DNA from 2 places in the Escherichia sp. XD33 genome. Region 1 is predicted to be linked to the other one. Evidence: predicted binding sites of a transcription regulator. Region 1 holds the regulator's gene; the other holds the start of a gene.
What was found. Region 1 encodes ArgR, which controls arginine synthesis, uptake and breakdown. Its sites were predicted from a motif close to ANTGAATAAAAATACANT; they were not measured.

Region 1 (6,458 bases):
ATCATGTTTGTGAAGCTCTTACGTTCCGTTGCGATTGGATTAATTGTCGGCGCTATTCTGCTGGTTGCCATGCCTTCGCTGCGCAGCCTTAACCCGCTTTCCACTCCGCAATTTGACAGTACCGATGAGACGCCTGCCAGCTATAATCTGGCGGTTCGCCGCGCCGCGCCAGCGGTGGTTAACGTTTACAACCGTGGTTTGAACACCAACTCTCACAACCAGCTTGAGATCCGCACCCTGGGATCCGGTGTAATCATGGATCAACGCGGTTATATCATCACCAATAAACACGTCATCAACGACGCCGATCAGATCATCGTCGCCTTACAGGATGGACGTGTATTTGAAGCATTGCTGGTGGGATCTGACTCTCTAACCGATCTGGCGGTACTTAAAATTAATGCCACTGGCGGTTTACCTACCATTCCAATCAATGCACGTCGCGTACCGCACATTGGCGACGTGGTACTGGCGATCGGTAACCCGTACAACCTCGGGCAGACCATTACCCAGGGGATTATTAGTGCCACGGGTCGAATTGGTCTGAACCCGACCGGGCGGCAAAACTTCCTGCAAACCGATGCTTCCATTAACCACGGTAACTCTGGCGGCGCGCTGGTGAACTCGCTGGGAGAACTGATGGGCATTAACACGCTGTCGTTTGATAAGAGTAACGATGGCGAAACGCCGGAAGGTATCGGCTTTGCGATTCCTTTCCAGTTAGCAACCAAAATTATGGATAAGCTGATCCGCGATGGTCGCGTGATCCGCGGCTACATTGGTATCGGCGGACGCGAGATCGCACCACTGCACGCGCAGGGCGGTGGTATAGATCAACTGCAAGGGATCGTGGTTAATGAAGTGTCACCTGACGGCCCGGCGGCGAATGCGGGTATTCAGGTCAACGATCTGATTATTTCGGTGGATAACAAACCGGCCATCTCTGCTCTGGAGACGATGGATCAGGTGGCAGAAATTCGCCCTGGTTCGGTGATCCCGGTTGTAGTGATGCGTGATGATAAGCAGTTAACGCTGCAGGTCACCATTCAGGAATATCCGGCAACCAATTAAGTCGAGTGCTCAAAACAAAAAACCGGAGTCTGTGCTCCGGTTTTTTATTATTCGCTAATCAATTACTTATTAACGAACTCTTCGCCCAGGGCGATATCTTTCTTGAGCGTATCCAGCATACCTTCCAGCGCGTTCTGTTCAAATGCGCTCAGGGTACCGATAGATTTACGCTCTTCTACGCCGTTTTTACCCAGCAGCAGCGGTTGAGAGAAGAAACGGGCGTACTGACCGTCGCCTTCAACGTAGGCACATTCGACAACGCCTTGTTCGCCCTGCAGTGCACGAACCAGAGACAGACCAAAACGTGCAGCTGCCTGGCCCATAGACAGGGTTGCAGACCCGCCACCGGCCTTCGCTTCAACCACTTCAGTACCCGCGTTCTGGATGCGTTTGGTCAGATCAGCCACTTCCTGCTCGGTAAAACTAACGCCAGGAACCTGTGACAGCAGCGGCAGAATGGTAACACCAGAGTGACCGCCAATAACCGGCACTTCAACTTCGCCTGGCTGTTTGCCTTTCAGTTCCGCAACAAAGGTGTTGGAACGAATGATATCCAGCGTGGTAACGCCGAACAGTTTGTTTTTGTCATAAACACCGGCTTTTTTCAGCACTTCAGCAGCAATCGCAACTGTGGTGTTAACCGGGTTAGTGATAATACCAATGCACGCTTTCGGGCAGGTTTTCGCAACTTGCTGTACCAGGTTTTTCACGATGCCGGCGTTAACGTTAAACAGGTCGGAACGATCCATACCCGGTTTACGCGCTACACCTGCAGAGATAAGAACGACATCTGCGCCTTCCAGCGCCGGAGTCGCATCTTCACCAGAAAAACCTTTGATTTTCACAGCAGTAGGGATATGGCTCAGATCGACGGCCACACCGGGAGTCACTGGAGCGATATCATACAGAGAGAGTTCTGAACCTGAAGGCAGTTGGGTTTTTAACAGTAGTGCAAGCGCCTGGCCAATACCGCCAGCAGCGCCGAGGACTGCGACTTTCATCCTAAACTCCTTATTATATTGATAAACTAAGATATGTTGCTCCGCTGCCGCGACCTTAATCCACAAAATTGCCGTTTACAATGACCACATCTCAAGAATGTGTAGTCACGCAAGTTTAGCGTTTATGCATTTAATTGCCGTAATCAGGAACCTAACTTACGTAATTAACAGTCGCTTATGCATTAGCGCAACATTCCAACAGGTGGTGACAATATACCCTACCGTTCAGCCAAAACAACATCAATTTGATAACAATTAATTTACTTTTAAGCAGAATTTGCATGCCGTGACGCAGGCATGTTTCTCAATAACGAAATTTGATAAAATCCCGCTCTTTCATAACATTATTTCAGCCTTCTTCAGGGCTGACTGTTTGCATAAAAATTCATCTGTATGCACAATAATGTTGTATCAACCACCATATCGGGTGACTTATGCGAAGCTCGGCTAAGCAAGAAGAACTAGTTAAAGCATTTAAAGCATTACTTAAAGAAGAGAAATTTAGCTCCCAGGGCGAAATCGTCGCCGCGTTGCAGGAGCAAGGCTTTGACAATATTAATCAGTCTAAAGTCTCGCGGATGTTGACCAAGTTTGGTGCTGTACGTACACGCAATGCCAAAATGGAAATGGTTTACTGCCTGCCAGCTGAACTGGGTGTACCAACCACCTCCAGTCCATTGAAGAATCTGGTGCTGGATATCGACTACAACGATGCAGTTGTCGTGATTCATACCAGCCCTGGCGCGGCGCAGTTAATTGCTCGCCTGCTGGACTCACTGGGCAAAGCAGAAGGTATTCTGGGCACCATCGCTGGCGATGACACCATCTTTACCACCCCTGCTAACGGTTTCACCGTCAAAGACCTGTACGAAGCGATTTTAGAGCTGTTCGACCAGGAGCTTTAATCTCTGCCCCGTCGTTTCTGACGGCGGGGAAAATGTTGCTTATCCCTCTCAACCCCCTGCTTTCCCCTGCGATTAATTTAACGAATAGTGCGTTTTACTGCGACATGTCATTCACACAATGAATACATAAGGTAAAAAAAGCACATTATGCAAAATTCATTATCTAATTGAAAAAACTAGAATTAACGATAAATAACCGTATTTTTAATTCTTTTTTGTTATTAAAATTCACATTTTTAACACTTAGTATCAACTGAAACAGTTAGCGCGGTATTAATTAGCTCAATAATTAGTGTATACTTGATTTTGTGATATGGGTCACGAAACAAAGGCCCAGCTAAAAGATTATGTCGAGGTAAAAATCATGAAAATCAAAACCACTGTTGCTGCATTAAGCGTACTTTCTGTTCTCTCTTTCGGTGCATTCGCTGCCGACTCCATTGATGCTGCACAAGCACAAAATCGTGAAGCAATCGGGACCGTATCTGTAAGTGGTGTGGCGTCTTCGCCAATGGATATGCGTGAAATGCTGAACAAAAAAGCGGAAGAAAAAGGCGCAACGGCCTACCAGATTACTGAAGCTCGTAGCGGTGACACCTGGCACGCTACGGCTGAACTGTACAAATAAACCCTCATCGTCTTGTCCGACGATATTGCCCCCGGTTCGGGGGCTTTTTTTTGCGCTAATGACGAACATTAAAACGCAAATGCCCTTCCAGCTCTTCCTCTGCCTCATCAAACAGCAATATTAACGCGCCAAAACGGCGACGCGTTTTCTCTCCCAGATGAACAAATTCAATCTCAAGTGGTAGCGGCAGGACATCGTTCATTAACACATCCCATAGTGAGTCGAGATCGCGTACCTTATCTTTCGCCAGACCAAAGGCTTGGCTGAAGTCGCGATAAAAATCCTCCTGACTCTCAATCTCATCAAAATCAAAGGTATAAATATTCATCTGTTGCCACCGTCACGTTTCACGGCGAGTTCTGCCGTTCATCGCTAAGTATAGCCATGAAAAAACCGACGCTTTTGGCGTCGGTTTTGACTTAACTATCGGTCAACGCATGTTGATACTTAAGGAGCATCCCCGCCAGCCGATGAACCGGTTCCGTCACCTGCGGTGGAGCTTGCCAGATGCGTAGCTTTTCCTGGTAGATTTCCAGTTCTTCCAGCAACTGACCAAAGTACCGACGACGTTTATCATCGCTACGGGCAGATATCACATGGTCTGCTGTGCGGCGCATTTGTCGGTGAAACGCCGATAAATCCTCGTTAACCGGGATCGGCGCATCACGCAGGCGCTGGTGGGCGATAATCATCGTCAGCGCCAGGCGAAATTTCGGCAAATCCCCTGGGAACTTATTCATCAGCAAAAACAGCTGCTGATAAAGTGCCGGGAGGTGGTTCTCTTTACGACGTGCCACATTGGTAGTCATCGCGGAAACAGCGGCAGAAACAAACTGATTAAGCAGTACACGTCCAGTCCTGTCGCGCGATTTATCCCGCACCAGCAAAATAACGGTGAACGCGAGCACACAGCCGACGATTTGCCCTAATGCGCTGTCGAGAAACTGACTGAAATGGAAAGTCATCGGGTTATCCAGCACGATAATATTTATGGTGCTGGCCAGTGCCCCCATCGAGCCCAGTCGCCGTTTCTGTACTTCTATACCGAGGAAGAATCCCAGCACTGCCAGGCTAATACACAGCAGCAACATGCTCTGTTGGGTATTAGGGATAATCACCAAAAAGTAGAGCAGCCCTAACGGCAGCGCGGCCAGCGTCCCGTAGATAAAGTCGATCGCCACCATGCGTGGATTCGGCAAACGCATTGCCAGTGACGTCACGACCGCAATCATCACCATTGCACCACTACCGGAAGTCCAGCCCGTCCACAGCCAGAAAAGCGTTCCCAGAATGCAGGAAAGTGTGGTTCGCCAGAAGTTAACCATTGCATGATGACGTTCGGCTGACTCTACTTTTACTTCCGGTTCGCCTTGCAGGATCTCTTCTTCGGTGGCGTTGATTTTTGTGTTACTGATAACGCCGCGCTTGAGAAGCTGATAACGCGTTGCCGCCGCGACCCAGCTATAAATGGTGACAGGCGTTTCCCGTTCCCCGGTCCAGGCGATAACTCTTCGCAGGCGTTTGAGCTGCTTGTGGACGTCCTGCGCGGTTTCTACCGGTGTGTCAAAAAATTCGCGGAAAGTATCAGTGATCAATTCCGGGCGCGTATTCTGAATAAGATAAGTTTCGCAGGATTGGGTAATCAGCGTCAGCGATAGCGTATTGATCGCTTTTAAACGTCGATTGGCCCGCGCCCAGCGGGAAGATTCCATATTCAGGTTGCTGCGCATACCTTGTAGCGCCGTGGTGCGTCGAACCAGGTCGCCCCAGGCTTTATCGACAACTTCACCATCGCCATGCTTGATACAGAGTTGCATTAATTGATATTGCGCGACCAGCAAACTTTCCAGCTCTCGATCCACTTCTTGTTTGATCGATCGCGGAGAAAAGAGCAAATCCGCCATAATTGCACACACAATACCGATAACGATCTCGCTACAACGTTCGACGGCAAACTGCGGCGTAAGCAATGGTTCAGGCTGAATGGTGATCACAATGATCAGCGCGGTATAACCGGCCAGCCCCCACGCATACGAGTTTTCTATTCGTACCAGCGAGGATATCCAGGTACAAAAACCGGCCCAGATACAGCACACCAGAATCATCAATAATGGTGCGCGGATCATCGCAATGATGATCACCAGTCCGGCAATACAGCCAATAAATGTGCCGATGATGCGCAAAAAGCCACGATAGCGAATAGCGCCAGAATACGGTTCACCTCCCGCAGCAAAGGCCGGACCGGCAGCAACAATCGCCGCTGTCAGTACCGCCCAGCGTGGCGTTTCCAGCTGGAAGTGAAAGCCAACAAACAGCGCCAGTACAATGGCGGTCGCCAGTTTTACCGCAAAGCGAATATGTTGGTTAGCAATGGAGAAAATACCCATCGTGATTAACCAAACTCACGCAGGCGATGGGCCATTTTACGGAAGAACGAATCCTGGCTTTCGTCGCGATCTTGTTTGCCAGTGACCACCACTGTAGCAGTGGTGCCCGCAGGCCAGATGTTCTCTTGCTGGTTGTCGAGACGAATACGAACCGGAACACGTTGCGCCAAACGCACCCATTCAAGGTTAGAGTCGATGGTCGCCATCCCTTTGTCGTCACGCGTGCTGCTGGCGTTGGTGACCCCTGCGGCAACACTATCAACAGTCCCTTTCAGCACTTTGTTACTGCCAAGCGGCGTGATCTCTGCACGATACCCCGGACGCACCCCTTCCAGCTTAGTTTCTTCCATATAGGCCAGTACATAGAAGGAGTTCTGTTTCACCAGCGCAACCGCCGTTGATCCTCGAGTAATAAACTCACCGGTATAGACGTTGAGGTTGGTCACCCAGCCATCTGCTGGCGCGC
Region 2 (6,458 bases), on a different contig from region 1:
TATGTCATTAAGATTTTTGAAGAAAAGATGGGTAATGAATTAAAAATTAGAACAAGAATGATGAAAATCCTCCGGAATGGCAAAATCAATATATATGAATATATGAATATATGAATATATGAATATATTAATAATGAACAGTTGGGAAAATTAAATCCTCCGGAAAATTTACGTATAGCAATAGAAAAATTTGGCTGGAAGAAAAAACTATCACTGCATAAAATAATGTGATGCCGGGATGTTTTTGTATTTCCCGGCATCTTGATAGAGATATTAATTATTTAATTTACTGAGCGTCGCGACCATCACCGCTTTGATGGTATGCATGCGGTTTTCCGCCTGATCAAATACAATGCTGGCGGCAGATTCGAAGACCTCATCAGTCACTTCCATTCCGCCATGTAGGCCAAACTCTTCCGCCATTTTCTTGCCAAGCGTCGTTTGGTCGTCATGAAACGCGGGCAGGCAGTGGAGGAATTTGACCTCCGGGTTACCGGTCAACTGCATCATCTTGCTGTTCACTTGATAATCACGCAGCAATGCAATGCGTTCCGCCCATTTCTCTTTTGCTTCACCCATCGACACCCATACATCGGTATAGATAAAGTCAGCACCTTCAACTCCTTTGGCTACATCTTCCGTCAGCGTAATATCCCCGCCATTTTGCTGTGCCAGGGCGCGGCATTCCGTAACCAGCGCAGCTTCCGGCCAGCATGCCTTTGGCGCGACCAGACGCAAATCCAGACCGGTAAGCGCCGCAGCTTCAAGCATCGAGTTTCCCATGTTGTTACGTGCGTCACCTGCATAGACCAGCGTCATTTCGTTGAATGTTTTACCGGGCAAATGCTCTTGCATGGTGAGAAGATCCGCCAGCAGCTGGGTGGGGTGGAACTCATTGGTCAGGCCGTTCCATACTGGCACGCCAGCGTATTCCGCCAGTGTTTCGACAATCTCCTGACCATAGCCGCGATACTGAATACCGTCATACATGCGACCAAGCACGCGGGCAGTGTCTTTAATCGACTCTTTATGACCAATCTGGCTGCCGCTTGGGCCGAGATAAGTAACGCGAGCACCCTGGTCATATGCGGCAACTTCGAAAGAGCATCGGGTACGAGTCGAGTCTTTTTCGAAGATGAGCGCGATGTTTTTACCAGTGAGTTTGGCTTCTTCTTTACCACTTTTCTTATCGGCTTTCAGCTTCGCGGCTAACTGCAGCAGGCTGTTGAGTTCAGCTGGCGTGAAATCGAGTAATTTCAGGAAATGCTTATGATAAAACCCAGACATAGATCCCTCCTGTGGCTAACGCCTCAATGAATTAAAATTCAATTTATATGGATGATTATTCATTTGCAAGTCTAAAGCATAAATCTTTGTCACAAAGGTGGAGGCAATGTCAGTGGTGTGTGACAATAAGAGTATCGGCAGGACATTAAGAGGAATGAGCCATGGCAAACCCGGAACAACTGGAAGAACAGCGTGAAGAAACACGTTTGATTATTGAAGAATTACTGGAAGATGGCAGCGATCCGGACGCGCTGTACACCATCGAACACCATCTTTCCGCAGACGATCTGGAAACCCTGGAAAAAGCAGCAGTTGAAGCGTTTAAACTTGGTTATGAAGTGACCGATCCAGAAGAGCTGGAAGTTGAAGATGGTGATATCGTGATTTGCTGCGACATCCTCAGCGAGTGCGCGTTGAATGCCGATCTGATCGATGCCCAGGTTGAACAACTGATGACGCTGGCGGAGAAATTTGACGTTGAGTACGACGGTTGGGGCACTTACTTTGAAGATCCTAACGGCGAAGACGGCGACGATGAAGATTTTGTCGATGAAGACGATGACGGGGTTCGCCACTAATTAATTGATTAAAATGCCCGATAGCACACACTAGCGGGCATTTTTTTAGAGTTCGCGTAGCATCCGCACTTCACAATCGACATGGCCCGTGCAGCCAAGCGCATAGTCGATATGCTCAAAGCCCAAATGCTCATAAAGCGCAATGGCTTCCTTTAAAAAAGCGGTCGTTTCCAGATAGCAGCGTTTGAAGCCCATCTCTCGTGCCTGCTCCATCGCCATTAAGGCCAGATTTTTCGCCAGCCCTTTACCGCGAATAGCCGGAAGAAAATACATCTTTTGCAGTTCGCAAATGTCCGATTCACTACCTGCTAATGGCGCAATCCCACCGCCGCCGACCACTTCACCATCGAACTCAACCACCCAATATGCATGGCCAGGCTGACTATACACTTGATACAACTCGTCAAGGTTCGGATCGGCGACGGTGTAGCCTTTATCAGCGGTAAGACCGTATTCGGCGGATACCTGACGAATGACGCGGGCGATAGCGGGATTATCCTGCTGCGTCAGGCGACGCATTACAGGTGATTGCGGCGCAATGTTATTCATAGTTTAACCCAATAAAAATAAAGTAATTATACATTTGTTTAATACCACTCTCTTCTTACGTGCGCAAGCGACTTATAAAGTAATAAAGTTTTTGCCAGCCTATTACTGATAAGAGTATTGTAACGTGGCAGAACATTTTACTGTCTGTATCTATAAATTATATCAATGGATTTTTTAATTCAGGGAATTTTTATGGCTCAAGTTATTAATGAAATGGATGTTCCGTCCCATTCGTTTGTTTTTCATGGCACAGGTGAGAGATATTTTCTTATTTGTGTGGTGAATGTGTTGTTAACGATTATAACGCTAGGTATCTATTTACCATGGGCATTAATGAAATGTAAGCGTTATCTCTATGCTAATATGGAAGTTAACGGACAACGATTTTCTTATGGAATTACCGGTGGGAATGTTTTTGTTAGTTGTCTTGTTTTTGTTTTTTTCTATTTCGCAATCTTAATGACAGTGTCAGCAGATATGCCGCTTGTTGGCTGTGTTTTGACTTTGTCACTGTTGGTTTTGCTTATATTTATGGCAGCAAAAGGACTGCGTTATCAGGCCTTGATGACCAGTCTCAACGGCGTAAGATTTAGTTTTAATTGCTCTTTGAAAGGGTTCTGGTGGGTAACCTTTTTCTTGCCGATTTTAATGGCCATTGGGATGGGGACTGTTTTCTTTATCTCGACAAAGATGCTACATGCCAATAGTTCAAGTAGTGTTATTATATCTGTGGTTCTGATGGCAATAGTTGGTATTGTTTCCATTGGTATTTTTAATGGTACTTTATATAGCCTGGTAATGAGTTTTCTCTGGAGCAATACCAGTTTCGGTATACATCGTTTCAAGGTGAAATTAGATACTACGTATTGTATAAAATATGCCATTCTCGCATTTTTAGCTTTATTACCTTTTCTCGCTGTTGCTGGTTATATTATCTTCGATCAAATATTAAATGCGTATGATAGTTCTGTGTATGCAAATGATGATATTGAGAATTTACAGCAATTTATGGAAATGCAACGTAAAATGATAATCGCGCAGTTAATCTATTATTTTGGGATTGCTGTTAGCACCAGTTATTTAACGGTGTCGTTGCGAAATCATTTTATGAGCAACCTGTCACTGAATGATGGGCGTATTCGTTTTCGCTCAACTTTAACGTACCACGGTATGCTTTATCGCATGTGTGCGTTGGTGGTGATATCCGGGATTACGGGCGGTCTGGCTTATCCACTGCTGAAAATATGGATGATTGACTGGCAGGCAAAAAATACGTATTTGCTGGGCGATTTGGATGACCTTCCTTTAATCAATAAAGAAGAACAACCAGATAAAGGCTTCTTAGCCAGGATTTCACGGGGAATTATGCCTTCTTTACCATTTCTGTAAGAGATAAAAAAGGCCGGAGCATGCTCCGGCCTTCGTTTTCATTACTGTGTTTTGATTACAGCGCGGCGATAACAGCCTGCTGTTCAATCAGCTTCGCTTTCGCTTCTGCATAGCCTTCCAGCTTTTCACGCTCTTTCGCGATGACCGCTTCCGGTGCGCGGGCGACAAAGCCTTCATTCGCCAGCTTGTTCTCGATACGGCTGATTTCACCTTCAATCTTCGCCACTTCTTTCGCCAGACGCGCCAGCTCATCTTCTTTGTTGATGAGGCCAGCCATCGGGATCAGCAGCTCTGCACCGTCGATGATCTTAGTAACGGAAACCGGACCTTTGTCATCGGCAGGCAGCACGGTGATACTTTCCAGACGCGCCAGCGTTTGCAGGAAGCCACGGTTTTCATTTACGCGACGTTCTGCATCCGCGCTGCAACCACGCAGTAGCAGCTCCAGCGGTTTGCCCGGCGCGATGTTCATTTCTGCACGGATGTTACGTACCGCAACGATCGCCTGCTTCAGCCACTCGGTGTCGGCCAGTGCGGCTTCATCAACCTGAGATGCATCGTACTGCGGGAACGGCTGCAGCATGATGGTGTCGGCAGTGATACCGCAAAGTACTTTCACACGCTGCCAGATGGTTTCGGTGATGAACGGAATGATCGGATGCGCGAGGCGCAGCAGACCTTCCAGTACAGTCACCAGCGTATGGCGAGTACCGCGCAGTTCTGCTTCGGTGCCACCGTTCATTACCGGCTTGGTCAGCTCGAGATACCAGTCACAGAACTGGTTCCAGGTGAACTCATACAGAATGCCTGCGGCGATATCGAAGCGGAAGCTGTCCAGCGCTTCGCGGTACGCTTTGATGGTCTGGTTGAACTCCGCCAGAATCCAGCGGTCCGCCAGCGACAGCGTCATTTCGCCGCCGTTGAAGCCGCAATCCTGACCTTCTGTGTTCATCAGCACAAAGCGGCTGGCGTTCCACAGCTTGTTACAGAAGTTACGGTAACCTTCCAGGCGCTTCATATCCCAGTTGATGTCACGACCGGTAGACGCCAGTGCCGCCAGGGTGAAGCGCAGCGCGTCAGTACCGTGCGGTTCAATACCGTTCGGGAACTGCTTCTCGGTGCGCTTACGGATTTTGTCCGCCAGCTGTGGCTGCATCATATTGCCGGTGCGTTTTTCCAGCAGTTCTGGCAGCGAAATACCGTCAACCATATCCAGTGGGTCGATAACGTTACCCTTGGATTTGGACATCTTCTGGCCTTCGTCGTCACGAATCAGACCGGTCATGTAAACAGTGTGGAACGGCACCTGCGGTTTGCCATTTTCATCTTTGATGAAGTGCATGGTCATCATGATCATGCGGGCAATCCAGAAGAAGATGATGTCGAAACCAGATACCATCACGCTGGTTGGGTGGAACTGACGCAGGGCGTCGGTGTTTTCCGGCCAGCCAAGGGTAGAGAAGGTCCACAGCGCAGAAGAGAACCAGGTGTCGAGAACGTCTTCGTCCTGACGCAGGACAACATCAGCACCGAGGTTATTTTCTTTACGCACTTCGTCTTCGTTGCGGCCAACATAAACGTTACCCGCTTCGTCATACCATGCCGGGATACGGTGACCCCACCACAACTGACGAGAGATACACCAGTCCTGAATATCGCGCATCCAGGAGAAGTACATGTTTTCGTACTGCTTCGGTACGAACTGAATGTCGCCGTTCTCAACCGCTTCAACTGCCGGTTTCGCCAGGACATCGGCACGCACGTACCACTGGTCGGTCAGCATCGGTTCGATGACCACGCCACCACGGTCGCCATAAGGAACGGTCAGGTCATGTGGTTTAATTTCTTCCAGCAGGCCGAGTGCGTCAACCGCAGCAACGACCGCTTTACGTGCAGCAAAACGCTCCAGTTTCTGGAATTCTGCGGGGATCTCGCTGGAATAAACGTCAGATTCGTTACCTTTGGTATCGAACACCTGGGCACTTTCACGGATATCGCCGTCAAAGGTCAGGATGTTGATCATCGGCAGCGCGTGACGTTTACCCACTTCATAGTCGTTAAAGTCGTGCGCCGGAGTGATTTTCACGCAGCCGGTGCCTTTTTCCATGTCGGCGTGTTCGTCGCCAACGATCGGAATACGACGGTTAACCAGCGGCAGAATGACATATTTGCCAATCAGATCTTTGTAACGCGGATCTTCCGGGTTAACGGCTACGCCAGTATCGCCCAGCAGGGTTTCCGGACGGGTAGTCGCAACCACCAGATAATCTTTACCGTCTGCGGTTTTCGCGCCGTCAGCCAGCGGATAGCGGATGTGCCACATCGAACCTTTCGATTCGCGGTTTTCCACTTCCAGGTCAGAGATAGCGGTGCGCAGTTTCGGGTCCCAGTTTACCAGGCGCTTGCCACGGTAAATCAGGTCTTCTTTATACAGACGAACGAAAACTTCTTTCACCGCATTGGACAGGCCTTCGTCCATGGTGAAGCGTTCACGCTCCCAGTCCACGGAGTTGCCGAGACGGCGCATCTGACGGGTAATGGTGCCGCCGGATTCCGCTTTCCATTCCCAGATTTTGTCGATGAAAGCTTCGCGGCCGTAGTCGTGACGGGTTTTACCTTCTTCTGCGGCAATCTTGCGCTCAACGACCATCTGGG

Region 2: argF (ornithine carbamoyltransferase) is a predicted target of ArgR. The motif match lies at 1,313-1,330, and genes of this name have one in related genera.

Annotation. Positions count from the first base shown of each region.
Region 1 is NZ_JAENDM010000026.1:35,320-41,777, reverse strand. Features, by position in the region: gene degS (outer membrane-stress sensor serine endopeptidase DegS) at 4-1,071, shown strand; gene mdh (malate dehydrogenase) at 1,134-2,072, opposite strand; gene argR (transcriptional regulator ArgR) at 2,507-2,977, shown strand; gene yhcN (peroxide/acid stress response protein YhcN) at 3,342-3,605, shown strand; gene K0778_RS15755 (barstar family protein) at 3,661-3,933, opposite strand; gene aaeB (p-hydroxybenzoic acid efflux pump subunit AaeB) at 4,025-5,992, opposite strand; gene aaeA (p-hydroxybenzoic acid efflux pump subunit AaeA) at 5,998-6,458, opposite strand, start outside.
Region 2 is NZ_JAENDM010000007.1:132,869-139,326, forward strand. Features, by position in the region: partial or broken gene K0778_RS06875 (DNA-binding protein) at 1-231, shown strand, start outside; gene argF (ornithine carbamoyltransferase) at 274-1,287, opposite strand; gene rraB (ribonuclease E inhibitor RraB) at 1,449-1,865, shown strand; gene K0778_RS06890 (GNAT family N-acetyltransferase) at 1,911-2,414, opposite strand; gene K0778_RS06895 (YjgN family protein) at 2,607-3,803, shown strand; gene valS (valine--tRNA ligase) at 3,859-6,458, opposite strand, start outside.